Regions from separate parts of the Vibrio sp. 1401 genome, predicted to be linked through region 1. Evidence: riboswitches for the same ligand, from Rfam matches in the RefSeq annotation. Region 1 holds a riboswitch; each other region holds the start of a gene.
What was found. A riboswitch is a leader RNA that binds a small molecule or an ion and turns the genes downstream of it on or off. The one in region 1 is predicted to bind thiamine pyrophosphate.
Positions count from the first base shown of each region.

Region 1 (10,190 bases):
AAGTTCACATTTGCTATTAAACTCGCATCCCTTCCCTGCTTGGGTATATACTTCCGCGCATTCACTCTTCCTATATAGAGGCTAAATTCATGCGCTCTTTTGTTTTACGAGCTCGCGCGGCGCCAACCACCAGCAAAGCACTGTTAGAAGGTGTTGGTAATGAAGCGCATACAGAGATTCTTGCTCATACCATGATGAACACTATGTTCGTTGCTCAATCACACCGTGAAGATGTGGTTGTTCACTTGGTTTTGGAAAGCACAAAAGACTTCTCACGCACCATTACTATTCGCTCCAACGACATCACCAACATTGGCGGCTTCCATGAGTCAACCTTGATTGCAGCAGTGGCTCGCGCTTTGGATGCTTCGGTTGGTATGGGTAAAGAGCAACTTCGTGAAGTCGAACCTGGTATTACCGTTCGTACAGTGAGCTTTGAACGCCTAGTACAAGAGCTGGCAGAAGATCACCAACTATATATGTTGGATAAGAAAGGCGAATTTGTTCGTGATGCAGAAATTGGTGAAAATCCATGTTTCTTGCTAACTGACCATATACCGATGCCGAAAAAGTCTTTTAACAGCTTAAAGCGCCTTGGCACAGAGAAGATCAGCTTAGGTCCTAAGATGCTTTTCGCTTCTCAGTGTGTGGTATTGATCCACAATGAGTTGGACATACGCGAATTCTAGTTATTCGCGCACACGTTGCTAGGTAATGAAAGAGGACTCCATTGAGTCCTCTTTTTTGTTTCTATAGGGATGCTAAGTTTACTTACCACCAATGCTCAAACGAGCAAAACGAACGTCTGGCGAGAAGAAAGTTCGGCTATCGTTAATTAACTGAGTATCACCCACTGCCTCAACTTCTTGCAGCATCTTGTAGAAGTTACCCGCTACCGTGATCCCACGAACTGGTTGAACGCGCTCTCCATCACAGCACAAGAAGCCACTCGCACCAAATGAGAAATCACCACTCACTGCATCCGCACCAGAATGGACACCTTGAAGCTCGACTAACTCTAGGTACTCACCCGCTTTTACTTCTGACGCACTGCTGTTGCCTGTCGCAATCACTTTGTGATTCGCTGATACGTCTAGGCTCGATTTTGCACCGCGAGCGGCACTTGCTGTCGAGACTGCGCCCAAGTAACTTGCGGTCTGGCTGTTGTGTAGCAAGGTTTTCAACTCACCATTAGCAATCATGACATTATCTTGAGTAGCGAAGCCTTCACTATCAAAACTCGCGATTGCCATACCATTTGGCATGTAAGCCGTATCAGTAAAGGTAATTAAATCACTCGCAACACGTTGACCAAGCTTGTCACCCAGTGGCGTAATGCCTTTCATCGCGCTTACGCCAGAGAAAGCACTGCCGAAAGCACCGAATAAACTTGCTAGCGCATTGATGTGGAAGATAGCAGGGTAGTTACCCGTCGCAACCGGTGCGCCTTCAAGAAGATCGCGAGCAAGGTTGTAGCCACCCTCGATACAGTAAGCTGGATTCAACTCATCAAAACGGCGACCCAGTGACATTCTACCCGCCATTGACTGTTTGCCGTCTTTTTCAAACAAGGTATACGCGTAACAAGTGAACGAGCGCTCGAAGTGTTGACACAATGTGCCTTGAGTATTGGCAATGATCAGTTGTGTTTCGCCATCGCTGTAACCATTGTAAGGTGCGCTAGAGGCGTGAGGCAGAGCCACTACGCCTTGCTCAAGAGCGAGAGACAGTTCGATTTTTTCGTCAACAGAAGTTGTATCTTCTTGCGCAATCTCAGCAACATCAGTCGCGATTTGACTGTTCACGCAACTAATCGTCTGATGTTCATCTTGCTTGGAAAAGCGAGCGCTTTGCAGTGCGTTGGTCAGCATCAAATCCAAGCTTGGTTGCTCTAACGACTCAGAATAGCTTGTTGCAACACGCGCATCTTTCACAACACGAACACCCAGAACTTGGCTTGAGCTTACTTTGTACTCATCCAGCTTTCCTTGGTTCGCTTTCAAAGAAAAGCTACTGTTACGGTTTACAATGACGTCCGCTTCTGCACCTTGGCGTTTTGCTTCTGATAGGACGTAATCAACCGCATTAAGAAGTTGTTGTTCTTGGCTCATTAGTTACCGCCTCCTACCAGAATGTTATCTACTTTCAGCGTTGGCTGACCGACAGTTGTTGGTACTGAACCACTCACGGAACCACACATGCCCGGCGCAAGCGCCATGTCTTTGCCGACCATGCTGATTTCTTTCAACACTTTTGGACCCGTGCTGATCAGCGTTGCTGTTTTCAGAGGCTTGGTGATTTTGCCATTTTCAATGAGGTAGGCTTCACGAACAGCAAAGTTAAACTCCCCCGTACCCGGTTGAACAGAGCCACCGCCCATCTTCTTCGCATAGATACCACGTTCGATGCCTGCCAGCATGTCATTAAGTGAATGCTCGCCCTCTTCGATAAAGGTGTTACGCATGCGCGAGGTTGGTGCGAACTTGTAGTTTTGACGACGACCAGAACCCGTAGGCTCATAACCTGTCTTCATGCCACCCATTTTATCGACCATGAAGCTGGTTAGCTTACCGTCTTTGATCAGTTGAGTGCGCTGAGTCTTCATACCTTCATCATCAATGTGAATCGAGCCCCATTCGTTGGTCATGGTGCCATCATCGACTGCATTCACTGCGGTGTGAGCAACCATTTCGCCCATCTTGTCGTGGAAGACTGATGCTTTCTTCGCAACTGAAGTGGTTTCTAGCAAGTGACCACATGCTTCATGGAAGATAACGCCGCCAAAGCCGTTACCAATCACCACCGGCATTTCACCCGATGGACAAGCATCCGCGCCAAGTTTTACTAACGCTTGCTGCGCGATAGTTTGACCTAGCTCTTTGGCATCAAGCTGTTCACTGAATTCCCAACCAGCAAGAGCGCCAGGACCTTCCATACCAGAAGACTGCTCATTACCTTTTTGCGCGACAGTGTTACCAGCAACACGAATGTAGTGGCGAGTATCGTCAACGTGTAGACCTTCTGAGTTGAAGATAGACACTTGTTGCTCGCGCTGAAGAACGCTGCCAATAAACTGGCTGATATGCTCACTCTCAGCACGTGCGGCTTGGTCAACTTTCAATAGAAACGCGATTTTTGAATCTAGGTTAGCATCCTTACTTAGCGACATGCGGCAACCATGTTGGATTGGGTAGCGGTTCAAATTCAAAGAACCCGCTGACGCGATTTGCTCACGCTTGTCTTTTGCAGCAAGCAGCGAGGTTACGCGCTTTAGTTCGGCTTCATCTGTGCTGTTGGTGTAACCGTAAAGCACCTTATGACCGAAAAAAAGACGAATACCGATACCAAAATCGATACCCGAGTTAACCTTATCCACTTCACCAGATGAGATCTGGACAGTGTTGGTTTGGTGATGTTCAACGAATAGTTCAGCGAAATCAGCCCCCAAAAAGAGTGCATGATCGATCACTGACTTCGCTGTTACAGAATTAAGCATGAAGTCTCCTTGCTCGATGATCGTCTTAGCCTTCCTAATTAACTGTGAAAAAGTTCAACAAAGTTAAATTGGCAACACGTTAAATTTTAACAGTTTTTTAACCTTGTTTTGTGCTAATCCTTGCTTAACGAGACCACGATTATTTATTAAATATTTCAGGTTCTGCTCATTCACCAGAGCGTTGCACTAGTAAATTCCACACAGCAAACCATTTAGGTGCTTACTTTATCACTCACCTCGCATAATTGAATACTCATTATAATTACGCTCAAAAAACGTATCCCTTCCGCAATGGTCCTGCTATCATCCGAACGAAATAGTCGGGGGGCCACACGACAAGTGTTGGCTGAGATCGAAATTCGAGACCCGTTGAACCTGATTCAGTTAGCACTGACGTAGGGAACTATGCACACTTTGCCTTTCGTCGCCCCTCTTAGGTAAGCGATAGCGATCGAAAAATCGATCTATCTGCAACGGTCAAAGTCAGTTCCTATACGTCTTGTAGTAGGAGCGACCATGACGCAGCAATCACAACCTCATTCACATCACACGCCAGCCTTGCCTACCCCTATCGTATTGACCATCGCGGGCTCAGACAGTGGTGGCGGTGCAGGTATTCAAGCCGACATCAAAGCGATGTCCGCAACCGGCAGTTTTGCTTGCTCGGTAATCACGGCGATTACTTCGCAAAATACCCAAGGCGTTTCTGCGATTTTCCCCATTCCTCTCGACCATGTAGAGAGCCAACTTGATGCAGTATTTACCGACCTCAACATCGTTGCAGTCAAAGTGGGCATGCTGGCCGATTCCAACATCATCAAAGTCGTTGCAGACAAAATTAAGCAATACCAGCCAAAACACCTCGTGATTGACCCTGTAATGGTGGCCACTAGCGGTGATCTATTACTGGAACAGTCGGCAATCAGCACTTTAAAAGAAGAATTGATTCCGCTCGCAGACATCATTACCCCTAACCTACCCGAAGGCGCAGCATTGACGGGTAAGCCAATGCCTCAATCAGAATCTGAAATGAACGATATGATTACCGACCTTCGTGCGCTTGGCGCCAAAGCTATTCTGCTCAAAGGCGGTCACCTTGAAGAAAATGAAAACAGCAACGATCTGCTTATCATGCAAGACAGTGCCGAGTTAATCAGCGCTAAACGCTTTCCAACCAAAAACACTCATGGCACAGGCTGCACGCTGTCTTCTGCTATCGCGTCTTATCTTGGCCAAGGCAACAACCTACACAAAGCGGTGCACCTGGGTAAGCAGTACATCAGCCAAGCTATCGCACACGCTGATGAATTGGATGTAGGTAAAGGCCATGGCCCTGTGAACCACTTTTTTGCGGGTCATACTTATGTTCGCTAACGCGATTGGCATTCAGCTTTCCGATGCTAGTCTGCGATACAAAGATAGCCAAACACCGACTTTAGCAGGAATGAACATGACCATTCCCGTCGGTAAATGGACGGTATTACTCGGACGAAGTGGCTGCGGGAAAACCACAATATTGCGTTACTTAGCTGGCCTGCTGGATGACCAAGTTGACTGGCATGGCGAACTCATCACAACGGATGGCGCTGCACTGCATGACCGTATCGCTTACATGGCTCAGCAGGATTTATTGCTACCGTGGTTGAATGTGTTAGACAACGTCTGCCTCAGTTCTCGATTTTCTCAAGAGCAAGCACCAGAGAAAAATAGACAACGTGCACTGATTTTACTAAGCCAAGTGGGACTCGCCGATTACGCGGATGCTAAGCCAGCTCAGCTCTCTGGCGGCATGAGACAACGTGTTGCCCTTGCTCGCACTCTGATGCAAGACAAGCCTCTAGTTCTGATGGATGAGCCTTTCTCTGCACTGGACGCGGTTACTCGTCATAAGTTGCAAACCTTGTCTGCCGAATTGCTGAAAGATAAGACGGTTGTTCTGATTACCCACGACCCACAAGAAGCGGTGCGATTAGCTCACCAACTCTATGTGTTGCAAGGCACACCTGCGCAAGCTCAGCACTTGGTCGTTCCAGACTCCAAGCCGCCCCGAGTTCTCGATGGAGAGTGCGCCGCGCTTCAACAAGCGATTTTGGATCAATTGGAGAAAGACTATGAGTGATATGACTCAGTACAACTCCGTTTCGGCACGTATTAGTAAAAAAGAACGCGTGACCCATCCGGCTCTGCGCTTAGTTATCAGCACAGCGGTGATCTTGGGATTGTGGCAGTTGGTCGTGGTGATATTCGACATGCCAAGCTTCATCTTACCTTCACCAATTGAAGTGCTGGATAGATTGGTCACTCGTTACGATGTCCTGCTCAAACATACTTGGGTTACCGCGCAAGAGATCTTATTTGGCTTGGCGCTTGGATTATCGATGGGTTTGCTGTTCGCATTGCAAATGCTGATGTTCGAGCCGCTGAAGCGTTGGTTATTGCCTATTCTGATTGCTAGCCAAGCGATCCCTGTGTTCGCCATCGCGCCAGTGCTCATGCTTTGGCTGGGTTACGGCATTGCATCAAAAGTAGTCATGGCGGCGATCATCATCTTTTTCCCCGTCACGACATGTTGCTATGACGGCTTGCGCAATACGCCAACAGGTTACCTCGACCTTGCCAAGACCATGGGCGCGTTTAAATGGCAGCTACTTCGTCATATTCAATTGCCAGCCGCACTACCAACTTTAGCCTCAGGTATTCGTGTTGCCGTCGTTATTGCGCCAATTGGAGCAGTGGTCGGTGAGTGGGTAGGTTCAAGCGAAGGCTTGGGTTATCTGATGCTCCAAGCCAACGCTCGCATGATCATTGACGAGATGTTTGCGGCGCTGTTTATCCTCGCCGTACTGTCTATCTCACTCTACTTCATCACCGATAAGTTATTGAAAAAAGCCATCCCTTGGGAAAGCAAATAATTACAGAAAATAACCAAAGAAAATTGGGAAAGAAAAGGAAGAACCCCGTGAATAAAAACAAACTTATGAGCGCTGCTGCTCTACTCGCTTCAGTGGTATCAACCAACGTTCTTGCCGCTGAAAAAGAGATGACACTGATGTTGGATTGGTTCGTCAATCCAAACCATGGTCCTATCGTGATTGCCAAAGAGCGTGGTTACTTCAAAGAGCAAGGTTTGAAGGTCAACATTCAGGAGCCGGCAGATCCAAGCACGCCACCTAAGTTGGTCGCGGCGGGTAAAGTCGACATGGCGATTTCTTACCAACCAAGCCTAACCATCGATGTCGCGGCTGGTTTGCCACTAATCCGCTCTGCGACTTTGATTGCTACGCCACTCAACACGTTGATGGTGTTGGACAACGGTAAGAATGAAAACCTTGGCGACTTAAAAGGCAAGAAGATCGGTATTGCGATCGCAGGCAACGAAGAAGCGACAATCGGCACCATGCTAGCGCAAGAAAACGTGAAGTTTTCTGACGTACAAATCATCAACGTAGGTTGGGCGCTGTCTTCGTCTCTTGCGTCTGGCAAGGTGGATGCGATTTGGGGCGGTCTACGTAACTTCGAAACCAACCAACTGGCACTAGAAGGTTATAAAGCTAAGGCCTTCTTCCCTGAAGAACACGGCGTGCCAGCGTATGACGAGTTAGTCTTCGTAGCCAATGCAAAAAACTACGACAAAGAAGCCATCAAGGCATTCAACAAAGCACTAGAGCAAGCGACCACTTACATCGTTAACCATCCAAAAGAATCTTGGAAAGAGTTTGTGGCTTATTCACCAGACACCCTCAACAACGAGCTTAACCAGCGCGCTTGGAATGACACACTAACTCGTTTCGCTCTTCGTCCATCTGCAGTAGATCTGAAACGCTACGATGATTATGCCGAGTTCATGTATTCACAAAACATCATCGAAACACTGCCAAAAGCGAAAGATTACGTACCGAGCTTTGACTAATTCTACTGGCCTTAGGATCTAAGCCTAGGGTCTTTTGATAACGAGATACCCATAATGAAATACCAAGATTTGATCGACGCTTGCCACCAAGATTGGCAAGAATACACTGAGCATGCTTTCGTGCAGCAATTGGCGCAAGGCACTCTGGCTCAGCCTTGTTTTCTACATTACCTAAAACAGGATTTTCTTTTCCTAAAACAGTACGCACGAGCTTACGCATTAGCGATCTACAAAGCGCGTACTTTGGATGACATGCGCCGTGCCCTACCAAGCGTACATGCATTGCTAGATTCTGAAATCGCCCACCACGTGACTTACTGTGAGCAATGGGGACTGACGGAATCCAACTTAGAAAACGAGCCAGAAGATTTCGGCACAGTAGCTTACACCCGTTATGTATTGGATGCTGGCATGACGGGCGATCTTGTTGATCTATACGCGGCACTAGCGCCATGCTCTATCGGTTATGCCGTTATCGGTAAGATGCTGATTGAAGATGAAAAGACAGTAATCGAAGGCAATCCATACGCAAGTTGGATTAATCTCTACGGTGGTGAGGAGTTCCAATCTGGTGTCGCAAAAGGTGCAGAACACTTTAACCAGTTATTGGCGGAAATCGACATCAATAGCCAGCGTGGTCAAAACCTGATTCAGGTATTCAAAACTGCAACGCGTATGGAAGTAGCATTCTGGCAACAAGGTCTGAATGCTCAGCAAGATTAATCGGAGAGTCTCATGTTAATTGAACAAATCACCCAAGCATTAACCGCAGTACGCCAGCAAAAGCCATTAGTCGTCAACATCACTAACTACGTGGTGATGAACAACACGGCAAACGCGCTATTGGCTATCGGCGCTTCTCCAATCATGGCGCACTCCAAGCAGGAAATGGCAGAGATGATGTCGTTCGCGGGCTCACTGGTTATCAACATTGGTACCTTAGACAGCGTTTGGACACCTCGTATGAGCTATGCCGTAGAGCAAGCCAATGCCAATGGTAAAATCGTTATACTCGACCCAGTCGGTTGCGGAGCAAGCTCACTACGTACAGAGACATCACGTGAAATCGCACGCCTTGCAAACAAGCTGATCATTCGTGGTAACGCCTCAGAAATCATTGCACTCGCTGGCGAGCAAGCACAAAGCAAAGGCGTCGATGCACTAGACAGCAGCGACGCAGCACTTGGCGCAGCAAACTTCTTAGTCGCAGAGTATGGTGCGAGCGTAGTGATTTCTGGCGAGACTGATTACATCGTCACGAAGGAACAAACCGTGCAACTGAACAATGGTCACGAGATAATGCCATACGTAACCGGAATGGGTTGTACACTAACGGCTCTAACAGGCGCTTTTGCTGCTGTTGGTGATGATACCGGCCTTGCTGCAGCGGCGGTACTGGGCGTTGTTGGCGAGATTGCAGCGGAACAAGCTCGCGGCCCAGGTAGCCTACAAATGAACCTGCTGGATGAGCTTTACCAGCTGGATGAAGAAACGCTGGCAAAACGCCTAAAACTGCAAGTGAGCTAAGCTTTTCTCTCTTTTAACACTAGCCTCTCAATCCTCTTTCAATGAGAGGCTTAAAGGAAACCCAATGAACGCCTATCGTTTATATTTGGTCACCGATGACCAACAAGATTTAGCCACACTAAAGCGTGTTGTGAGAAAAGCCGTGGAAGGTGGCGTGACTATGGTACAAGTTCGCGAAAAACACGGCGATGTGCGTGCGTTTATCGAACGTGCTCAAGCCGTCAAAGGCATCCTTAAAGATACCGATGTGCCTTTGATCATCAATGACCGCGTAGATGTCGCACTGGCTGTTGATGCTGATGGGGTTCACCTCGGGCAATCAGACATGCCAGCAAATATCGCTCGTGAGTTGATTGGACCAAACAAAATCCTCGGCTTATCCATCGAAAATGAAGAGCAGCTTGCAGAAGCGGACTCTCTTCCGATTGATTACATCGGCTTGAGCGCAATCTTCGCGACGCCGACCAAAACCAACACCAAGAAGTTCTGGGGTATTGATGGCTTGAAGATGGCGTTAGAGACGACTTCACTGCCGATTGTTGCCATTGGCGGCATTAACGAAAGTAACATTCCGCAACTCAGCGCCACTGGTGTTCATGGCTTAGCTTTGGTTTCAGCGATTTGCCACGCAGAAGATCCAAAAGCCGCATCGGAATATTTATTAGGGTTGATGAGCTAACCTTGCTCACGCCTGAACAAAGCGCTTATGGATGAGCGCGTTTGCCTTTCAGTACTTTCAACAACCTCTCCTTTCACAACGAAGAGCTGCAATGTCACTTTCACGCTCGAATTGACAGAGCGTTGATAAGTTTTTCACGCCAGATAACGTAAGATAAGCCCCTTATTTTCACGTGGTTGAATAACCCTCAATAAAAACAAAACGCTCTCAATGAAAACCAAAAAATATGGATTGATGATGCTCGCCTTGTTTGTTCTTGGCATCATCCCAATGTCGCTGTTTGGCTCTTATCACAATCTCACTTCACAGGTGCCGGAAAGTCTGGGTATTACTTTTACTTTGCTCACAGATTCTGCTGGTAGCAAAGGCTTTTTAATTACGTTAACACTGCTACTGCTTTCTTTATTTCGCTTTAAACCAAGTCGCATTGAGTGGATACAAAAACTCTCAATGTTAGGGTTGTTACTGGTGATTGGTTTTGCCAGCAAAACGGGGCTAAAACTGATGACAGAAAGCCCGCGTCCCTACACGGAATTGCTCGCAGCAGAACAATTGATTGAGCACCCAGACGCGTTTTA
Region 1 is NZ_JAWOWF010000051.1:950-11,139, forward strand. It holds gene trmY (tRNA (pseudouridine(54)-N(1))-methyltransferase TrmY) at 90-689, shown strand; gene R7Z77_RS20180 (TldD/PmbA family protein) at 768-2,111, opposite strand; gene R7Z77_RS20185 (TldD/PmbA family protein) at 2,111-3,496, opposite strand; TPP riboswitch at 3,808-3,915, shown strand; gene thiD (bifunctional hydroxymethylpyrimidine kinase/phosphomethylpyrimidine kinase) at 4,013-4,870, shown strand; gene R7Z77_RS20195 (ABC transporter ATP-binding protein) at 4,860-5,615, shown strand; gene R7Z77_RS20200 (ABC transporter permease) at 5,608-6,408, shown strand; gene R7Z77_RS20205 (ABC transporter substrate-binding protein) at 6,456-7,406, shown strand; gene tenA (thiaminase II) at 7,461-8,129, shown strand; gene thiM (hydroxyethylthiazole kinase) at 8,142-8,933, shown strand; gene thiE (thiamine phosphate synthase) at 8,998-9,612, shown strand; gene R7Z77_RS20225 (phosphatase PAP2 family protein) at 9,823-10,190, shown strand, end outside.

Region 2 (10,190 bases), on a different contig from region 1:
TGGTAGTTCAGTTGGTTAGAATACCGGCCTGTCACGCCGGGGGTCGCGGGTTCGAGTCCCGTCCACTCCGCCACTTAATATCGACAACCTCGCTTATGCGAGGTTTTGTCAAATCTAGAATATGAAAATTCTATAGGGGTGTAGCTCCAATTGGCAGAGCAGCGGATTCCAAATCCGCGTGTTGGGAGTTCGAATCTCTCCACCCCTGCCACATATCAGGCTCTGACTTAGGTCAGAGCCTTTTTTGTATCTGGTTTCTTCTCATTATTACAGCTTATTTCTACTCTTATCCCGTAAGTATGGCTTTCTGCTGTACTTTGGCAGCATTTAATCTACTGAACGAACGAAACTACAGTTAGCTGTAATGATCAGTGGCCCGAAATTTTAATAATAAAGGGGAATCACTATTTATATTTAGTTACACTCAACCGATCTGGATTAATGAGTAACTATGTATGGATATATCTCGTCGACGCTTTCTTCAATCATCCTTAGCAATCTCCGCGCTTGCCGTTCTACCTGCATGTTCTCTATCTAGGAGCACTAATAAGCAGGGGCAATATATATACGATATCACTGCAGAGCCTTCTACTGCAGAATTAGTCCCTGGGTTTAACAAAGACGTACTCGCATTTAATGGTTCGATTCCAGCGCCTGTGATTCGTTGTCGCCAAGGCGAGAAAGTTATAATTCGGTTTACTAACAAGCTTTCAGAGCCGACTACAATCCACTGGCATGGCTTGCGAATCCCTATTGAAATGGATGGTGTACCTTTCTTGAGCCAGCAGCCTATCATGCCAGGTGAAACATTCGTTTATGAATTTACACCACCAGATGCGGGCACATTTTGGTATCACCCACATATGAATAGTGTGAAGCAGCTTGGTAAGGGCTTAGTCGGGCTAATTGTCGTTGAAGAGGCAGAGCCTGTTCAGTTTGATGAAGAGCATGAAGTCGTCCTCAAGCATTGGCACTTAGACAAACAAGGTCAGTGGAAGAACCTTATGGTGCCGCGCTTGAGCGCTCGTATGGGGACTCCCGGAGAGTGGAGTAGCGTCAATGGTGTGCATGAACCTGTTTATACGCTGAAGCAGAATGCTACCACACGATTAAGAATTGCTAATGTCGATAACACCATTACTTACCCGATCGCTATAGAAGGCGCAGAGGCTTGGGTTATTGCTATTGATGGTAACCCTGTTAAAACGCCTTATAAGCTCACTCAGCACAAAATTGGTCCGGGAATGAGGTTAGATATCGGATTGATTGCTCCAAAGGCTGGAAAACGTGTTTATGTGCGTCAAATGAAAGGACGCTTCCCATTCCTTTTGTGCGAGTTTGACGTTGTTGAGTCTGACCTGTCGAACAACCAGAAACTGCCTTTATTACCTCTCAACCCTGTGCCAGCTCTCGATTTGAAAAATGCAGAGCAAATCGATTATGTGTTTGAGTGGGAGGGGGCGATCACTCCTGCTGATAAATCGGGCAAAGCGATACCTAAATTCTGGCTGATGAACAAACGGGCTTGGGAGGGAATGAGCAAAGATAATATTCCAGCGCCCCTTTCAACATTGGAGATGGGAAAAACCTATATCTTCAACCTAAAGAACGTCACCCAATATCATCATCCTATTCACCTTCATGGACACACATTTACGGTTCTTGAGTTAGATGGAAAAAAACTCGACGAACCGTTTCATACCGATACGGTCTTGCTTGGAAAAAACGGCAGTGCGAAAGCGGCATTTGTTGCAGATAACCCTGGACGTTGGATGTACCATTGTCATGTGATCGAACACATGAAGACGGGGTTGATGGGTTATATTGAAGTAAAGTGACTCCTGTAACTTTTTAAATCTTGATAAGTTTTAAGCGCTATAATTTGCTGAATTCTAAGATTGTATAATCACTATTGCCGTAAATTTGATTACAATGTCTCCATTAACTTTTCTGGGGGAATTATGGGACAACTATCCGTTTTGGGTTTTATTGCATTGGGTGGTGCATTTGGTGCATGTTCTCGTTACTTAATTTCTGAACTTTGTGTCATTTTATTGGGGCGTGGTTTTCCATATGGTACGTTAACCGTTAACGTTGTTGGCTCATTTATGATGGGCTTATTGATAGCAGCTTTCGATAATGAACTTTTGGCAACGGAACCTTGGCGACAAGTGATTGGCTTGGGTTTTTTAGGCGCACTAACGACGTTTTCCACCTTCTCGATGGATAATGTTTTGCTTATGCAGCAGGGCGCTTTCTTTAAGATGGGGTTGAACGTATTGTTGAATGTCGTGTTAAGTATTTCAGCGGCGTGGATAGGCTTTCAATTATTGATGCGCAGCTAGCAAAGTAGTTAAAAATTGAACAGGTCGGCTTGGTTTCACCAAGCCGTTTTTATATACTGACATCACTTGTCGGAGTGCCATAAGGCTGAGACCGTTAATTCGGGATCCGTTGAACCTGATCAGATTAGAATCTGCGAAGGGAACAAGAGAAGATATTCACACCGGAGTTCTTTCTGGTTGATCTATCAAAAGTCGAATGTTGTTACAGGCAAATATCGTAAGCTTTAACTAGCCTTAATTTGACTCCTCTTGTCGCATCTATCCGCCAAGCATTTTTATCCAATTACTTTTTATCTAGTATAACAAAGCAAGGAAAAATGCTATGTCGAGTCGCAAACAAGCGAGACTGGAAGCAAAACAGTTCATTGATACACTCTCGGTACAACCGTACCCCAATTCAAGCAAAGTCTACGTAGAAGGCTCACGTCCAGATATTCGTGTGCCAATGCGTGAAATATCACTCGCTGATAGCCTTATTGGAGGCACAAAAGAAGCGCCTATATTCGAACCTAATGAGCCAGTACGCGTTTACGATACGTCGGGTGTATACACAGATCCAGAGCACACCATAGACCTCTATAACGGCTTACCTAAGCTGAGAGAAGGGTGGATTGAAGAGCGCGCCGATACTGAGCTACTTGATGAAGTAAGCTCGGTGTACACCAAAGAACGCTTAGAAGACGAAACACTAGACGGTCTTCGTTACGGTAATCTACCACGTATTCGACGTGCCAAAGATGGCCATTGTGTGACTCAATTGCACTATGCTCGCAAAGGTATTATTACCCCAGAAATGGAATATATCGCGCTGCGTGAAAACATGGGGCGTGCCAAGTATCGCGATGAAGTGCTGAATCAACAGCATCCGGGTCAAAGCTTCGGAGCGAACCTACCAAAAGATATTACCGCCGAATTCGTGCGTAAAGAAGTCGCCGAAGGTCGCGCTATTATCCCTTCAAATATTAACCACCCAGAATCCGAACCAATGATCATTGGACGTAACTTTTTGGTCAAAGTGAACGCCAACATCGGTAACTCATCGGTCACTTCTTCGATTGAGGAAGAAGTAGAAAAGTTAGTATGGGCAACGCGTTGGGGTGGAGATACCGTAATGGATCTTTCTACTGGACGTAACATCCACGAAACTCGCGAGTGGATTCTACGTAACAGTCCGGTTCCGATCGGTACCGTGCCAATGTACCAAGCGCTTGAGAAAGTGAATGGTGTTGCTGAAAACCTTAACTGGGAAGTGATGCGCGATACCCTGATTGAGCAAGCAGAGCAGGGCGTTGACTACTTTACTATCCATGCCGGTTTACTACTTCGTTATGTGCCAATGACTGCAAAACGCGTTACTGGTATCGTCTCTCGTGGTGGTTCTATCATTGCGAAATGGTGTTTAGCGCATCACCAAGAAAGCTTCTTATATACCCACTTCCGAGAGATCTGTGAAATCTGTGCTAAGTATGATGTGGCACTTTCTCTCGGTGATGGTCTGCGTCCTGGCTCGGTGGCCGATGCTAACGACGAAGCGCAATTTGCAGAGCTTCGTACCCTTGGTGAGTTAACCAAGATTGCGTGGGAATACGACGTACAAGTAATTATCGAAGGTCCTGGTCATGTTCCAATGCATATGATCAAAGAGAACATGGAAGAGCAGTTAGAGCACTGTCATGAGGCTCCTTTCTATACCCTTGGTCCATTGACGACAGACGTCGCTCCTGGTTACGACCATATTACTTCAGGCATCGGCGCTGCCATGATTGGTTGGTATGGCTGTGCAATGCTTTGCTACGTAACTCCGAAAGAGCACCTCGGTTTACCAAACAAAGAAGACGTGAAAGTAGGCATGATCACTTACAAGCTTGCTGCGCACGCCGCTGATTTAGCGAAGGGACACCCTGGTGCACAAGTTCGTGATAACGCGCTTTCTAAAGCTCGCTTCGAGTTCCGTTGGGAAGACCAATTCAACTTGTCGCTCGACCCAGATACCGCGCGTGCTTTCCATGATGAAACCTTGCCTCAAGAGTCTGGAAAAGTCGCTCACTTCTGTTCGATGTGCGGACCAAAGTTCTGCTCGATGAAGATTTCGCAAGAGGTTCGAGAATATGCGAAAGACACTGAGCAAGTTGCTGCGGACCAAGCTATCTCGATCAAAATGCTGGATGATCCTCTTGAGGGGATGCGTCAGAAATCGCAAGAATTTAGAGAGTCAGGCTCCGAGCTATACCACCCAGCAGCACATGCCGAGGTAAGTGACTAATGAGCAAAATCCTTATTCCGTCATCATTGATTGAACTGACAGGTTTAGTTCAGCAATGTTTGTTGTTGGCGAAAGAACAGGGTTTTAGCATCGAAGACATTGAGTTGGGTGTGAGCCCAACTCAATCTATTCAGCTTGTTCGCGACCAACAGATTACACATATAACGACTGACCTTATTGGTGGACATAACTTTGAGCCTGAGTGTTCATTTACTCTCTATTACCGTTCTGCTTTGTCGGTAGAAGCGTGTGCTAAGCAACCGTCGAAAGCGATTTATATTGGCATTGCTGATACGCAGGTTTCCGATGAAAAGGAGAAAGTGCTTCAGCTTGATATCTGGCGTCACCCAATCAACGACGAAGTGAGAGCGCTTTCTGTTAAGTCCAAACTCAACGCAATGTTCGATCCCGAACATCACCTTGCTTGGACAGTAACGCTGACAGTACTCGATTTTCCTATCGAAGATGCGTTAACACTTGCTCGAGGAATGCTAACTCAACAAGCGAATGTTTCACGTGAAACACTGTTGAGTGACAACCTTGATGAGGGACGACCTACTCAGTGGGCTGACCAATTTGATGATTTCCCCACACCTGTACTGGAGGATAACCGACTAGGTATTCAAGTTGGTTGGTCTGCACAAGGTGAGAGCGTTAGCTTTCCAACTCTAACTAAGCAAAGTCTAGGGCTCTATCCAGTCGTTGATGATGTTGCTTGGATTGAGCGTCTACTGCCACTAGGCATCAACACTATTCAACTGCGAATAAAGAACCCACAACAAGCCGATTTAGAACAACAGATCATTCGAGCAATTGAGCTAGGTCGTCAGTATCAAGCACAAGTGTTCATCAATGACTATTGGCAGTTGGCAATCAAGCATGGCGCTTATGGTGTTCACCTAGGACAAGAAGACATAGAAGAATCGAATTTGGCTCAGCTAACTAAAGCCGGCATTTGTCTTGGTCTTTCTACTCATGGTTATTATGAGCTACTGCGCATCGTACAAATTCATCCTAGTTACATCGCGCTAGGGCATATTTTCCCAACCACCACAAAACAGATGCCATCGAAACCACAAGGTTTGGTGCGCTTGTCTCTTTATCAAAAGCTGATTGATAGCATTCCTTACGGAAACACAGAGTTGGTTTTCCGTCCCGCAAAAGACAAAGCAGGTAGTGACTATGTGCTTGGCTTTCCGACGGTCGCGATTGGTGGCATTGACCAATCTAATGCTGACCAAGTTTGGCAAACAGGTGTTTCTAGCTTAGCAGTAGTGCGTGCTATTACGTTGGCAGAATCACCTCAATCGGTCATCGAGTTCTTCGCACAACTGATGAAGGAAAGACAGCTAACGTTCACTGATCAGAATAGTGAGTTGGCGGATACCAAGAGAGGCGAGCATGCTCACGGATAAGCAGTTCCTTCGCTATCAGCGCCAAGTCGCTCTGCCTGAAATTGCCGAAATTGGGCAAAAGCGTTTGAGCAAATCGCATGTGCTGATCATCGGTTGTGGTGGGTTAGGGAGCGCAGCGAGTTTGTACTTGGCATCAGCGGGTGTTGGTAAATTGGTAGTGGTCGATGACGATGAAGTTGATAGCAGTAACCTACAACGTCAGATCATTTATCGTGAACAAGACCTACAAGTTGCGAAAACAAAAGCGACTGTAAAGCAACTGACTGACCTTAATTCTATGGTTCAAATTCGTGCCCTCAATAAGCGATTAGACAAAGCACAGCTTCAGCTTGAGGTGATACTAGCGGATGTGGTGCTCGACTGCACCGATAACATGCCAACGCGTCAGCTCATTAACCAAGTTTGTTTCGAGCAAAATACGCCGCTCATCTCGGCGGCGGCAATTGGTTGGCAAGGGCAATTCGCTGTCTTTGATTATCAAACGCAGATTGAACAAGAAGCAGAGAGTACAGCCTGTTACCGCTGTTTGTATCCGTTCGACGAATTACCGCAAACGCAAAAGTGCAGTGAGAGTGGTGTCGTCGGTCCGGTGGTGGGCACACTTGGCAACTACCAAGCGATAGCGGCAATTCAAAAACTGGCGACGGGAAAGTTTCATGTCGAGGCTGCCAAGTTGCATCTGTTTGATGGGTTGAAACTGCAATGGCAAACCATGGCGATAAGCAAAGACAAACAGTGCCAAGTGTGTGCTCAGATTTAGCTTACGAGTAATAGGCAGAATTAAGAGAGTTGGAAGCAATGACGTTATCAGAACAACAAACAACACAAATGACCGCTGCTGACTTAGATGTGATCACTATTGTCATCAATGACCAGTCACATCAAGTTGCCAGTGAGTCGAATCTACAGCAAATCATTAGTCAATTTGCGCTGCCTGAAATTGGCTGTGTTTTTGCAATTAATAACAATGTTGTGCCGTGCAGTGAGTGGGCTAGCACAGTTCTTTCACAGGGAGATAGCATCTCTTTGTTTCAAGCGATCGCAGGGGGTTAAAGTCGATGCTTAAAATTGGTGATAAACAATTCGAATCAAGACTGTTCACGGGAACAGGGAAGTTTGCCAACAGCCGATTAATGGCAGAAGCGATTCAAGTATCGGGTTCTCAACTTGCGACCATGGCGTTGAAGCGTGTGGATGTGAACGACCAACAAGACGATATTTTGCTACCGTTAGTACAAGCGGGTGTGAACTTATTGCCGAACACCTCAGGTGCAAAGAATGCTAAAGATGCTGTGTTTGCAGCACAATTGGCGAGAGAAGCGTTGGGTACTAACTGGTTAAAACTAGAAATTCATCCAGACCCGAAGTACTTGATGCCCGATCCAATTGAAACACTTGCAGCTGCTGAACAGCTGGTTCGTGAAGGCTTCATTGTCCTTCCTTATTGTCATGCTGACCCGGTTCTGTGTAAACGATTGGAAGAAGTAGGCTGTGCTGCAGTCATGCCATTAGGTGCGCCGATCGGTTCTAACAAAGGGATAGTTTCTCACGATTTCCTAGAGATCATCATCGACCAAGCTAATGTTCCTGTCGTTGTTGATGCGGGTATTGGTGCTCCTTCACATGCCGCGCGTGCGATGGAAATGGGCGCGGATGCCGTGCTCGTCAATACAGCGATTGCAGCTTCGAGCGATCCCGTTGCGATGGCGAAGGCATTTAAGTTGGCAGTAGAGTCCGGGCGTATGGCTTATGAAGCTGGACTTGCCGGTAAGGTTTCTCATGCGGTTGCGTCGAGTCCACTGACGTCATTCCTAGATGAGCTTTAGTCCTAGATTGGTTTAGCTATTAAGCGAGGAAAACATGAGCTTCGTTGAACAATTTAAGCAGCTTAATTGGGATGACATCTCGATGTCGATCTACGCGAAAACGGCACAAGATGTCGAGCGAGCATTGAATAAACCCAAGCGTGATTTGGAAGACTTTAAAGCGCTAATTTCACCAGCGGCTGAAGCGTACTTAGAGCAAATGGCGCAGCTGTCATACTCGGCAACTCGCAAGCGTTTTGGTAATACCATGTCGCTTTACATTCCACTGTACCTTTCTAACTTGTGCGCCAATGCTTGTACTTATTGTGGCTTTTCTATGGAGAACAGAATCAAGCGTCGTACTTTGAATAGGGACGAAGTGGCTGCAGAAGTTGAAGCCATTAAACGCATGAAGTTTGATAGCGTATTGCTGGTGACTGGCGAGCACGAAACTAAAGTGGGTATGAAATACTTCCGCGAAATGGTGCCTATGATTAAGAAGCGCTTTAACTATTTGGCGATGGAAGTACAGCCACTTGATCAAGACGAATACGCTGAGCTCAAGACATTGGGTTTGGATGCGGTGATGGTCTATCAAGAAACGTATCATCCTTCGACTTACGCCGAGCACCATTTGCGTGGCAACAAGATGGATTTCGAATACCGATTGGATACACCCGATCGTCTTGCAAAGGCGGGCATCGATAAGATCGGTATTGGTGCTTTAATAGGGTTGGAAGAGTGGCGTACCGACTGTTTTTATGTGGCAGCGCACTTGGACTATCTTGAGCGCACGTATTGGCAGACTCGTTACTCGATTTCTTTCCCGCGTTTGCGTCCTTGTGAGGGTGCGCTCCAACCCAAATCAGTCATGACGGATAAGCAACTTGTTCAGCTGATTTGCGCTTATCGTTTGTTGAATCCAGAAGTGGAGTTGTCATTATCGACTCGTGAGTCACCGAAGTTTAGAGATAACGCATTGCCTTTAGGCATTACCAGTATGTCTGCTGCATCGAAAACTCAGCCGGGTGGTTATGCGATGGATGATGTTGAACTCGAGCAGTTTGAGATCAGTGATGAGCGAAGCGCAGGTTCTGTGGAAGATATGATTCGAGCCAAAGGGTTTGACCCTGTATGGCGAGATTGGCACTCGGCGTATTCTGGTTAAGTAGCAAAGAAAGCCACTGGTCATCGTTATGTTTCACGTGAAACATAGGCAAAAAAAGAGGGTTGATGCAAAACATCAACCCTCTACTTTTTTCTAGCTTCTAGCTTCTAGCTTCTAGCTTCTAGCTTCTAGCTTCTAGCTTCTAGCTGTGTGCTACTGGTAGCGTTGCTTGACGAAGCCACTCTTTCACATCACCCTCAACAAGTGGGCTGATCTCATCCCATACCTTCTGATGGTAATCATTCAACCAAGCAAGCTCTGGACGAGTTAGCATATCAACGTTGATATTACGCTTGTCGATTGGACAGCGTGTTAGCGACTCAAATGACAAAACAGGGAAGTCACCGTTAGTTGGGGTTTCAACAACAAGCTCTAGGTTCTCGATACGGATACCAAACGCATCCGCACGGTAGTAACCTGGCTCGTTGGATAGCACCATACCTTCTGTTAGAGGCACGTCGATTTGCTTCTTAGAAATGCTCGCCGGACCTTCATGAACACTTAGGAAGTGACCAACACCGTGACCAGTACCGTGGTCGTAATCGTAGCCTTCCGCCCATAGGTGCTGACGAGCTAGCGTATCGATTTGGTAACCACGTGTGCCTTTCGGGAAACGTGCACGTGCAACACCGATGTGACCTTTTAGCGCGAGAGTGAATTGTTTAATCATCTCTTGTGAAGGCTGACCAATCGCAATTGTACGCGTGATGTCTGTCGTGCCATCTAGGTACTGACCGCCTGAATCCACTAGGTAAAGCGTGTTCAGTTCTAGCTTGCCAGGTTCAGGTTGGTTCTCGTGGTTGTAGTGACACATCGCCGCGTTGCCACCTGCTGCCGAGATAGTATCGAAGCTAAGATCCATAAGTGTCGGGTCTTCGCTACGGAACGCTTCCAGTTTGTCTGCCAGCGTCGCTTCATCATGCAGGTTACCCGCAACGACTTCAGCATCTAACCAAGAAAGGAACTTACTCATCGCTACGCCATCGCGGATATGACATGCTTTCATGCCTGCGATTTCAACTGCGTTCTTTGCTGCTTTTGGCATTAGGCATGGATCAGCTTTACTCACCACAGATACGCCAGCGTTTTGTAGAACCAATTTAAACCACGCGTTACTTGTCGCAGGGTCAACCAGTACATTCTTGCCAGTTAGGTTTTCTAGTCGTGCTTGCAATGCTTCTGGGTGATGAACCG
Region 2 is NZ_JAWOWF010000048.1:28,302-38,491, reverse strand. It holds tRNA gene R7Z77_RS19815 (tRNA-Trp) at 135-211, shown strand; gene R7Z77_RS19810 (multicopper oxidase family protein) at 456-1,838, shown strand; gene crcB (fluoride efflux transporter CrcB) at 1,962-2,345, shown strand; TPP riboswitch at 2,406-2,504, shown strand; gene thiC (phosphomethylpyrimidine synthase ThiC) at 2,668-4,608, shown strand; gene R7Z77_RS19795 (thiamine phosphate synthase) at 4,608-6,023, shown strand; gene R7Z77_RS19790 (HesA/MoeB/ThiF family protein) at 6,010-6,783, shown strand; gene thiS (sulfur carrier protein ThiS) at 6,822-7,076, shown strand; gene R7Z77_RS19780 (thiazole synthase) at 7,082-7,849, shown strand; gene thiH (2-iminoacetate synthase ThiH) at 7,884-8,996, shown strand; gene R7Z77_RS19770 (aminopeptidase P family protein) at 9,139-10,190, opposite strand, start outside.
Region 2: linked by a shared signal. The riboswitch ahead of thiC (phosphomethylpyrimidine synthase ThiC) and the one ahead of thiD (bifunctional hydroxymethylpyrimidine kinase/phosphomethylpyrimidine kinase) in region 1 are both predicted to bind thiamine pyrophosphate.

Region 3 (10,190 bases), on a different contig from region 1:
GCGGAGCACATCTTTTTGCCATTTTTAAAACAATGGCCAAAAGTACAAATTGCGTTAGAAGCATCGAACGATTTTGTTGATCTGTTTTCACACGGCTTTGATATGGCAATTCGAGTCGGTCAGATAGTTGATGATCGATTAATCGCGAAAAAATTAGGCTATACCACTCGAGTCCTGGCTGCTAGCCTGAGTATTTAGCTGAGTTCGGCGTACCTGAAACGCCAGAAGACCTGACAAAACATAACTGTTTGAGGTATCAATATGTTTCAGAAATAGGACCTTGGACGCTGATCTCACACGATAATACCGTCAATGTTTCAATAACCAGTAACTTTTCAAGTACAACTGTAGAAGCAATATTAAAAGGCGCACTTAAAGGACTAGGCATCGCGAACTTACCTGTGCAGAACATGACGCAAGAGCTAGAAAGTGGCACCTTAGTCAGAGTGTTGCCGCAATGGCACACGGTACCAATGCCTATTTATTTAGTGTATCGTCCTGGAGCAAACCGCCCACGGCGCGTACAAGCAATGATTGACCATATCATGAGCTTAAGATCTCAATTTGAATTTGGCCCTAGGCATGGTTTGTGTTGCGGAGAAGCATAACCTAGCAACTATCGGGCACTAGCATGCGGCTCGGATAAATGCCGCAAGCTTCTCACTAGCATGCTGTTCACTCAATGCAGACATATCACCCGCGGCTTCCACTTTACCATCCGCCACAAACACAAAGTGGCTGGCAATCGCTTTGGCATCGCTTAAATGGTGCGTGACCATCAATACGGTTATTCCCCGCTCTGCTGCCAGTTTTTTTACCAAGCCTAGCATCTCTTCACGCAACACCGGATCAAGCGCCGAGAACGGCTCATCCAACAGCCACATGGGATGAGGCTGAACAAAACAACGCGCTAAGGCAACACGTTGACGCTGGCCACCAGAAAGATGCTCTGGCAAACGGTCGAGGTACTCTGCAACACCAACTTGCTGCGCGGCTTGTTCAATCTGACGATTTTGGTCCACCGTGAGCTTTAGCCCCGGGTGTAAGCCCAAACCGATATTGTCACGCACCGATAAGTGAGCAAACAAATTGTGCTCTTGGAACAACATAGAGAACGGACGCAGATAAGGCTCTTTACGCACAATGGACTCACCATCAACACAAATATCACCACGGTCAGGATGGATGAATCCTGCCACCAACGCCAGCAAGGTTGACTTCCCTGCCCCACTTGGTCCCATCAGCGATACAATCTGTCCTTGCTCAATCGTTAAGTCAAAACGAAACAGTTCACGTTGGTAGGTGTACTGCACATCATCCAACACTAACATTACGCTCTCTCCTTCGTTTTCAATACTTTCTCAATCAAGGCAAAACAGCCCACACTCAACAACAATAAGGTCACCGATACCACCGCAGCCGCGTCCATCTGATAGCTGCCAAGCAGCTGGAATAAATACAGAGGTAAAGTGCGGAACTCTTGTCCGCCAAACAACGCAATAGCACTTAAATCGCCAATCGCAAACATAAAGCTGATCGCAAACGCATGTGCAAACGGCTTGCGTAGCGCCTGCCACTCCACCACTTTAAACCGTTGCCAGCCACGCATGCCTAAGCTGGCACATACATACTGATACTGTTGTTCAATGTGCAGCATTGGCTGCGCTAGCGTTTTGATCACGTAAGGCAAAGCCATCAAACCGTTCACCAAAATCACGACAAAAAATGCCAAGCTAAAAACATCGGTAAATGCGCGCAGTAGTAAGAATAAACCGGTGCTAATCACCAGACCTGGAGTCACCAAAATAATGGTGCCGATTAACTCTATCTGATCGGCTCGCGTGTTTTTGTACTGCAACCGCCAACGGCGACTGGTCAATAGTATGGACACCCCTGCAGCGACCGCAAGCGCGCTAGCGACACAGGCGACTTTGAGAGAGTTCAATAGCGCAGACCAAAAACGCTCATCGGTTAATACTGTCCAAACTTGTTGGTTGATGCCACTCAGTAACACCATCAATAACGGCGGTATTACCAGTAAAAAGGCACCTATGATCCAAAAGCTATCCCAAGCTTTTGACCACCCATGATCCTTCGTTAAATATTGCTGTACCGATGTGCTTCCAGCACTGATAGAAACAGGCCTTGTTAACTTCTGCACTCCAATAGCAAGCAGTCCACATAACAGCATCTGCCACAGCGCCAATAACGCCCCAGCTTGTAAATCAAAATCAAACTTAATCGCTTGGTAAATGGCCAATTCAATGGTGGTGGATTTTGGCCCTCCCCCCAACGCCATTACAGTGGCAAAACTGGTAAAGCACAACATAAACACCAACCCACAAACGTGGGGAAGCTGCTGCCTTAAACGCGGCCATTCTACCCAGCGAAACTTATCCCAATGGCTCATCCCAAGATGCGCGCAAAGCTTATGCTGCTCGGCAGGAATAGACTCCAAGGCTTGCAGAAGCAATCGTGCCGCGTAAGGTAAATTAAAGAACACATGGGCGAGTAAAATGCCGTTCAAACCGTAAATAGAGAATGGCAGTTTAGTGTCGAAACTTTGCAACCACTGCGCCAACAAACCACTGTTGCCATAAATCGCTAACAGCCCAAAAACACCAACCAAAACCGGCAAAACCAGTGTCGATGCAAACAGCTTAAGCAGTAATGATTTACCAATAAATTGGCGACGCGAAAGTGCGTGCGCTACTGGAATGGCAAAGCCAACACTGAGCAATGTGGAAAGAAACGCTTGGTAGAAACTGAACTTGGTGACATGTTGATAGTACGGGTCGCCCCATACCACAGACACATCAAGTGAAGGGGCTTGAACAATCAAAGCACCTAGGGCAGAAATAACAAAGGTCGCGATGATCATCGCGACCCCTAAACCTATTTTTGGAACAGAATTCAAAGGTAAAACCTATCTCATTCAGATGAGGATGGAAACGTCAGCTAAAACGTCAATGCGCTTTGCCATTCGCGAATCCAAGACTTACGCATTTTTGCCACTTCATCAGCACTAAAGCTCAACGACTTGCTTGGAACACTCAAAGTTTCAAAACCTTTAGGTAACTCAACGTCAGTGACTGGGTACATCCAGTTACCCGTTGGCATCGCCGATTGGAACTCATCACTTAAAATGAAACTCATAAATTGATCAGCAAGTTCTGAATTTTTTGCCCCTTTCACTTTGGCGGCTACTTCAACTTGCATGTAGTGGCCTTCAGCAAAATTCGCCGTAGCAAACTTCGAATCGTTTTCCGCAATTAAGTGGTACGCAGGTGAAGTGGTGTAAGAAAGCACTAAATCGGACTCACCATTGAGGAACATAGAATACGCCTCAGACCAACCTTTCGTGACCGTTACGGTTTTGCTCGCTAGCTTCTGCCACGCTTGCGTCACATCGTCGCCATAAATAGATTTCATCCATAGCATTAAGCCTTGGCCCGGCGTTGAAGTCCGCGGATCTTGGTAAATCACTTTCAGATCGTCGCGCGTTTCCACCAGCTCTTTCATGCTTTTCGGCGGATTAGCCAGTTTCTCTTTGTTGTACACAAACGCGAAGTAGCCGTAATCGTACGGTACAAACGTCGTGTCACTCCAACCGTTTGGTAACACTGTGTTAGCCGTATCCACATTGTGCTCGGCAAGCAGATCGGTTTTCTTCGCTTCTGCCATCAGATTGTTATCCAAACCTAATACGATGTCCGCTTTGCTATTACCGCCTTCAAGACGAAGACGATTCAGAATCGACACGCCATCGTCTAACGCTACGAAGTTAACGTCACAGCCACATTTTGCTTCAAAAGCTTGCTCGATTTTAGGACCCGGCCCCCAATCTGCGGCAAAAGAGTCGTAGGTATAGATGGTTAATGTGTTTTCAGCGGCAAACGCTGAAGTAGAGGTGATTGCAGCTAAGGCAATCAGATTTAGAGTGGTTTTCACTGCTCGCTCTCCATGAGTATTTCAGAGAAATAAGTTGAGCGGCACAGGGTTTGAGGCGGCTATTAAGGATTTCCAATATCCAGACTCAATTCCTACGCCAGCATTATCTGGTTCAGGTAATACGGGTCCCTAGTAAAGCACTTAGGTCTCAGCGCCCAAATGCATTGATTGACTCAATGCAAAATGGGTTTGCTCCCCGATGAGTTGGATGGATTGTAAAGGTATTTGAGTGGTTACACAATCAGCTCACGAACGCTGGTCATAACCCCAACGAGGCACCAAACCTTGCTCAATACCTAAGTGGTCAAGAATTCTCGCCACCATAAAATCCACTAAGTCTTCAATACTCTTTGGCTGATGATAGAAGCCTGGAGCTGCTGGCATGATGGTGACGCCCATTTGCGACAGTTTGTGCATGTTCTCCAGATGTAGCGTTGAAAATGGTGTTTCGCGAACCACGAGCAACAGCTGCCCGCGCTCTTTCATTACCACATCAGCGGCCCGCTCGATCAAGTTATCTGACATACCATGCGCAATCGCTGCAACGCTTCCCGCAGAACATGGGCAAACCACCATTTGCTTTGGTGCAGCAGAACCAGACGCAACCGGTGAGAACCAATCGTCTTTACCGCAAACGGTGATGTTATTTCGATTGCAGTTCAGGTGCTCTACCAATGCTTGCTGCGCCGCTTCTGGGCCACTTGGTAGCTTAAGATTATGCTCGGTTGCCATCACAACACGAGCTGCCGAAGAAATCAGAACGTAGACATGATAATCCGCCGCAACCAAGCATTCTAAAAGACGAAGGCCGTAGGGAGCACCAGAAGCACCCGTTAATGCCAACGTGATGGCTTTTTTATGAGAGGGTTGTGTTTTGTTTTGCATATCAATCAGGCTTTTTGTTTAACTGCTCAAGAAGTTTTCCGTGAATACCACCAAAGCCACCGTTGCTCATGACTAGAATTTGGTCACCTGGTCGCGCACGTTCGACGATCTTGGCTACAAAGTTATCTATATCCGCATCGACAAACGCTGGCTGTGTGCATTGGTCGGCAATGTCTTGCACAGACCACTCGATATTATCTGGCTGGAACAAGAAGACTTCATCTGCACTGTGTAGTGACTCTGCAAGTGTGTTTTTGTGTACACCTCGCTTCATGGTGGCAGAACGCGGCTCCAACACAGCAAGGATGCGTTTTTCACCTACCTTGTTACGCAAACCACCGACAGTAAGTTCAATTGCCGTTGGGTGATGCGCAAAATCATCGTAAACCGTCACACCTTGTTCTTCACCTTTCAGCTCTAAACGGCGCTTGGTATTGATGAAACGCCCTAATGCCTGGCAAGCAAGATCCGGAGTGACTCCAACATGTCGTGCAGCAGCGATTGCCATCAGCGCATTATCCACATTGTGGTCACCCACCAAATTCCATTCGACGGTACCAACCTTCTCACCTTGCAACGCAACGTCAAATTTTGAGCCATCAAGCACTAATTTGTGCGCTTGCCAGTCACCATTCTCACCAGAGAACTGTTTTTCAGTCCAGCAACCACGCTCTAATACATCCGCTAACGCTTGATCTTTCCTCGGCGCTAAGATCAATCCATTGCCCGGTACAGTTCGCACTAAATGATGGAATTGGCGCTTGATCGCTTCTAGATCATCGAAGATGTCGGCATGATCAAACTCAAGATTGTTCATGATTAAAGTGCGAGGATGGTAATGCACAAACTTAGAACGCTTATCGAAAAAAGCACTGTCATATTCGTCCGCTTCAACGACAAAAAACATGCTTTCACCCAAACGAGCAGACACTCCGAAGTTACCGAGTACCCCACCGACTAAGAAACCCGGTTGATAACCACAATCTTCAAGTATCCAAGCAAGCATGCTCGACGTGGTCGTTTTCCCATGTGTACCCGATACCGCCAATACCCAACGATCATGCAGCAAAAACTCGTTGAGCCACTGCGGACCAGAGGTGTAGCGCATGTTAGTGTTGAGCACATGCTCGACACAAGGGTTGCCACGGCTCATCGCATTACCAATCACCACAAGATCTGGTTGAGGGTCGAGTTGAGACGGGTCAAAGCCTTCAATAATTTCAATACCTTGAGACTCAAGCAGTGTGCTCATTGGCGGATAAACGTTGGCATCAGAACCAGTGACTTTATGCCCTAATTGGCGCGCTAAAATCGCAGCGCCGCCCATAAATGTGCCACAGATACCCAAGATATGAATGTGCATAAACTAAACCTTGTAATGCGTTCTTTAATGCTTTCATTATCGCGATCACAACCAGAAAAGCGAGAGACTTTAGCCTTCTTCTTGCAGTCCCTTTCACAAATATGACAAGGTTGAACACAGACTGTACAACCTCTTGCTTACTGATGAAGCCCTCAAACAAGTCTACAAATAAATTGAGATCTCAAACAGTTACTTCATTACCATTAAAAAGATCTGCGACTTAAACTTACATCCAGCGCAAACGTTTAACATCCATAAAGAGATGCTCACTTGCGCACTACCCCCAATGAAATGAAAATGTAAGGATTAACCATGTCAGGACTGCGCACCCTAGGCGAGTTCATTGTCGAAAAACAAGCGGATTTCCCCCACGCTAGCGGTGATCTATCATCCCTTTTAGCCTCCATTCGTTTAGCTGCAAAAATCGTTAACCGCGAAATCAACGCAGCGGGTCTCGGTGATATCACTGGTGCTGTAGGCACGGAAAATGTCCAAGGTGAAGATCAGCAAAAGCTCGATGTTTACGCGAACGATAAGTTCAAAGCCGCGCTTGAAGCTCGTGATCAAGTGTGTGGCGTTGCCAGTGAAGAAGAAGACGAAGCAGTTGCGTTCAATAAAGAACTCAACCAAAACGCCAAATATGTAGTACTGATGGACCCACTTGATGGTTCTTCTAACATCGATGTGAACGTCTCTGTTGGTACTATCTTCTCGATTTACCGTCGTGTTTCTCCAATCGGTACTCCACCAACTGAAGAAGACTTCCTACAACCTGGTCACAAGCAAGTGGCTGCGGGCTACGTGATTTACGGCTCCTCCACCATGTTGGTATACACAACTGGTAACGGCGTAAACGGCTTTACTTACGACCCATCTATCGGCAGCTTCTGTCTTTCTCATGAAAACATGATGATTCCTGATGATGGTAAGATCTACTCCATCAACGAAGGTAATTACATTCGTTTCCCTCAAGGGGTGAAGAAGTACATCAAGTACTGCCAAGAAAACGTGCCAGAAGACGGTCGCCCATACACTTCTCGCTATATTGGCTCGCTGGTTGCTGATTTCCACCGCAACCTACTGAAAGGTGGTATCTACCTTTACCCAAGCACACAAAGCCACCCACAAGGCAAGCTACGCCTGCTTTACGAATGTAACCCTATGGCATTCCTCATTGAGCAAGCTGGCGGCATTGCATCGGACGGCGTGAATCGCATTATGGACATCAAGCCTACTGAGTTGCACCAGCGTGTACCTTTCTTTGTGGGTTCGAAGAACATGGTTCGCAAAGTTGAAGAGTTCCTTGAACTGCACCGCGACGAAAAATAATTTCAGACCTTTGTCCAACGCGGCAGGTGTTTACCTGCCGCGTTTTTGTCGCTAAAGTGAAACGCGAATTTATCATCAGATGAAGCCGCTTTTGTGTGACTCATCGTTAATGAAAAGGAATATTCTAATGAGCTTAAACCATGTACCAGCAGGCAAGTCGCTGCCTGAAGATATCTATGTCGTTATCGAAATTCCTGCAAATGCAGATCCAATCAAGTACGAAGTAGATAAAAACTCTGGTGCTGTATTTGTCGACCGTTTCATGTCTGCACCAATGTTCTACCCATGCAACTATGGCTACGTGAACAATACCCTGTCTCTTGATGGCGACCCAGTCGACGTATTGGTACCAACACCATACCCACTCATGCCAGGTTCAGTCATTCGCTGCCGTCCTGTTGGCGTTTTGAAGATGACAGATGAATCGGGTGAAGATGCAAAAGTGTTTGCGGTTCCCCACTCAAAAATCTCGAAAGAGTACGAGCACATCCAAGATGTGGACGATATCCCAGAACTACTGAAAGCGCAGATCACGCAATTCTTTGAGCGTTACAAAGAGCTTGAAGCAGGCAAATGGGTGAAAGTGGATGGTTGGGCAGATGTTGCTGCCGCTAAAGCTGAAATCCTAGAATCTTACGAGCGAGCTCAAAATAAATAAGCGCTCCTGATGCTAAAAAATTACAAAGGCTAACTCATACGAGCGGTCCTTGATAAGGGCCGTTTTTTAGATATGACGCCACCAGATGTTTCAGGAGCACTCTCATCCAGAATTACGGATACTTTTCAGGTGTTGGAACTGGCATCTTCAAGTTGAACTGGTATATATAAAAATCATGATGTCACATCAAAGTAAGCATTTAAGCCGTTAATCTTATGAGTTAACTGACAGCGCTTAGCTTTAAATTTATAACTAAGAGTATCGCCGCCAGAAAACGATCTAACAGCAATTAATAGTTTAAATACTGAGCCGTTAAAAAAAGCACCTTGCAAGACTACTTGACCTGATTTTCTTGATGCTTGGTATTTTTTGAAGGTGTTGTAGGTTTAAGCTTAAACGGTAGCCACGAACATTTGGTAAAAAAACTTCTTCCGTAGATAGAGTGAATGGAAATTCATCGTCAAAGTTACTATCCGTTCGATGTCCGTATCTTTGAGAATGCATTTCAGCAAACAATTGTCCGAATTTGCTTGTAAACAATGACGGGAATTCAATGTTTAAGTTTTGTCCTGCCCTGCAAGCACTGACTGCTTGCATTATGTATTCCGGATCGGCGAACGAACTACCCGCAGTTTCAACAAAGTGAGCAATAATGTGCATTAGCGCTTTTTTGGAAACGCTATTCGTTGCGTTATAAGAATCCCACACCATGGGATCAAAAGCATCGTTAGCAAGCAAAGCAATTTTGCTTACAAGCGATTTATCATAGGATTTCTTCGATGCGTACCGACTATTTACGTAAAAGTAAAAGAAGTCGCGATGTATACTTTGTGGTGCTATATATTTCATATTTATATGTTTTTCTTCATCAATAAATATCGTAAAGGCTAGCTGCAAACTACCCTGTATTTTTAATCCACATTAACGCATTCTCCAATGAGAAATAAGACTACTCGGTTATGTTCATAAAATTCATGCCAATACCCGTGATCATCAAAAATGCTTAAATCAGATTCATGCTAAGCACCAAATAATGGCTTATGTACAAGCTAGTTTGGTATCTCTTATACCGTTGCTGGAATGAATAAATTGAATGAGTATAGATAGCGAATATGATATTTTAATTGATGGTTAAATTTTAAAAAATTTCGGTTTAATACAAGTTTTAAAAGGAGGAGTTAACCCTCCTTTTTATTCTTATTCCTCAACTTGAATTAATGAAGACAAAGAGGAATGAACAGAAACATCTTCAACGTGATCCTGTCCTTTATCTATTACATCAATCTGCACAAGCGAATTACTCAAAGTGCAGAAGTTCATACCAAGAAAGATGCTCTCCCCATTTATTTCACTATTAGTGACAACTTTACCTAAAGGTGCAAGTGGTATGAATTTAGAAATGATAAGTTTTACTAAATGATGATCGAGGTCATACTCGAAATTAACAACTTGAAATTCAAGAGGTTTATATACTAAACGTCCTATTCGTGAGACTTCTGGTTTTAGATCAACAACAACGACAAAATCCAGATTTGACAGCATCGATTCTAGAACTAACCCTAAACCATGAATATTAATACTTGCCCCTTAGTTTTAAAAAATGCTAATTGGTTTGATAATTCGTTCAAACGTACATCTCTAATTTTCATATCGTCTGAAGCTTGATATACATTCTGAATATTTTCTTCAAGCCCACGATTAATCTCGTTAATACGCATGGAGATCTCCTCAGTCACCGTCGATTGCTCTTCGGATGCCGCCGCAACCATAGCATTAATTGAAGTCAGTGTTTCTACCTCTTCAGAGATACTACTAAATGCATGTTCTAGTTCACTGGCAATCTTAATTGACTCGTCAATTAAATTGTTATTTACCGACATAACCTCATCAGCCTCATTAGACTTAACCTGCAAACGATCAACCACTTCTTGAATATTAACCGTAGACTTTTGTGTCCTTTCAGCGAGCGCGCGGACCTCTTCTGCTACAACAGCAAAGCCGCGC
Region 3 is NZ_JAWOWF010000018.1:75,507-85,696, forward strand. It holds partial or broken gene R7Z77_RS11535 (LysR family transcriptional regulator) at 1-608, shown strand, start outside; gene thiQ (thiamine ABC transporter ATP-binding protein) at 627-1,331, opposite strand; gene thiP (thiamine/thiamine pyrophosphate ABC transporter permease ThiP) at 1,331-2,917, opposite strand; gene thiB (thiamine ABC transporter substrate binding subunit) at 2,959-3,951, opposite strand; TPP riboswitch at 4,024-4,160, opposite strand; gene R7Z77_RS11555 (flavin prenyltransferase UbiX) at 4,198-4,836, opposite strand; gene mpl (UDP-N-acetylmuramate:L-alanyl-gamma-D-glutamyl-meso-diaminopimelate ligase) at 4,838-6,199, opposite strand; gene fbp (class 1 fructose-bisphosphatase) at 6,512-7,528, shown strand; gene ppa (inorganic diphosphatase) at 7,656-8,186, shown strand; gene R7Z77_RS11575 (hypothetical protein) at 8,499-9,083, opposite strand; gene R7Z77_RS11580 (hypothetical protein) at 9,384-9,728, opposite strand; gene R7Z77_RS11585 (methyl-accepting chemotaxis protein) at 9,746-10,190, opposite strand, start outside.
Region 3: linked by a shared signal. The riboswitch ahead of thiB (thiamine ABC transporter substrate binding subunit) and the one ahead of thiD (bifunctional hydroxymethylpyrimidine kinase/phosphomethylpyrimidine kinase) in region 1 are both predicted to bind thiamine pyrophosphate.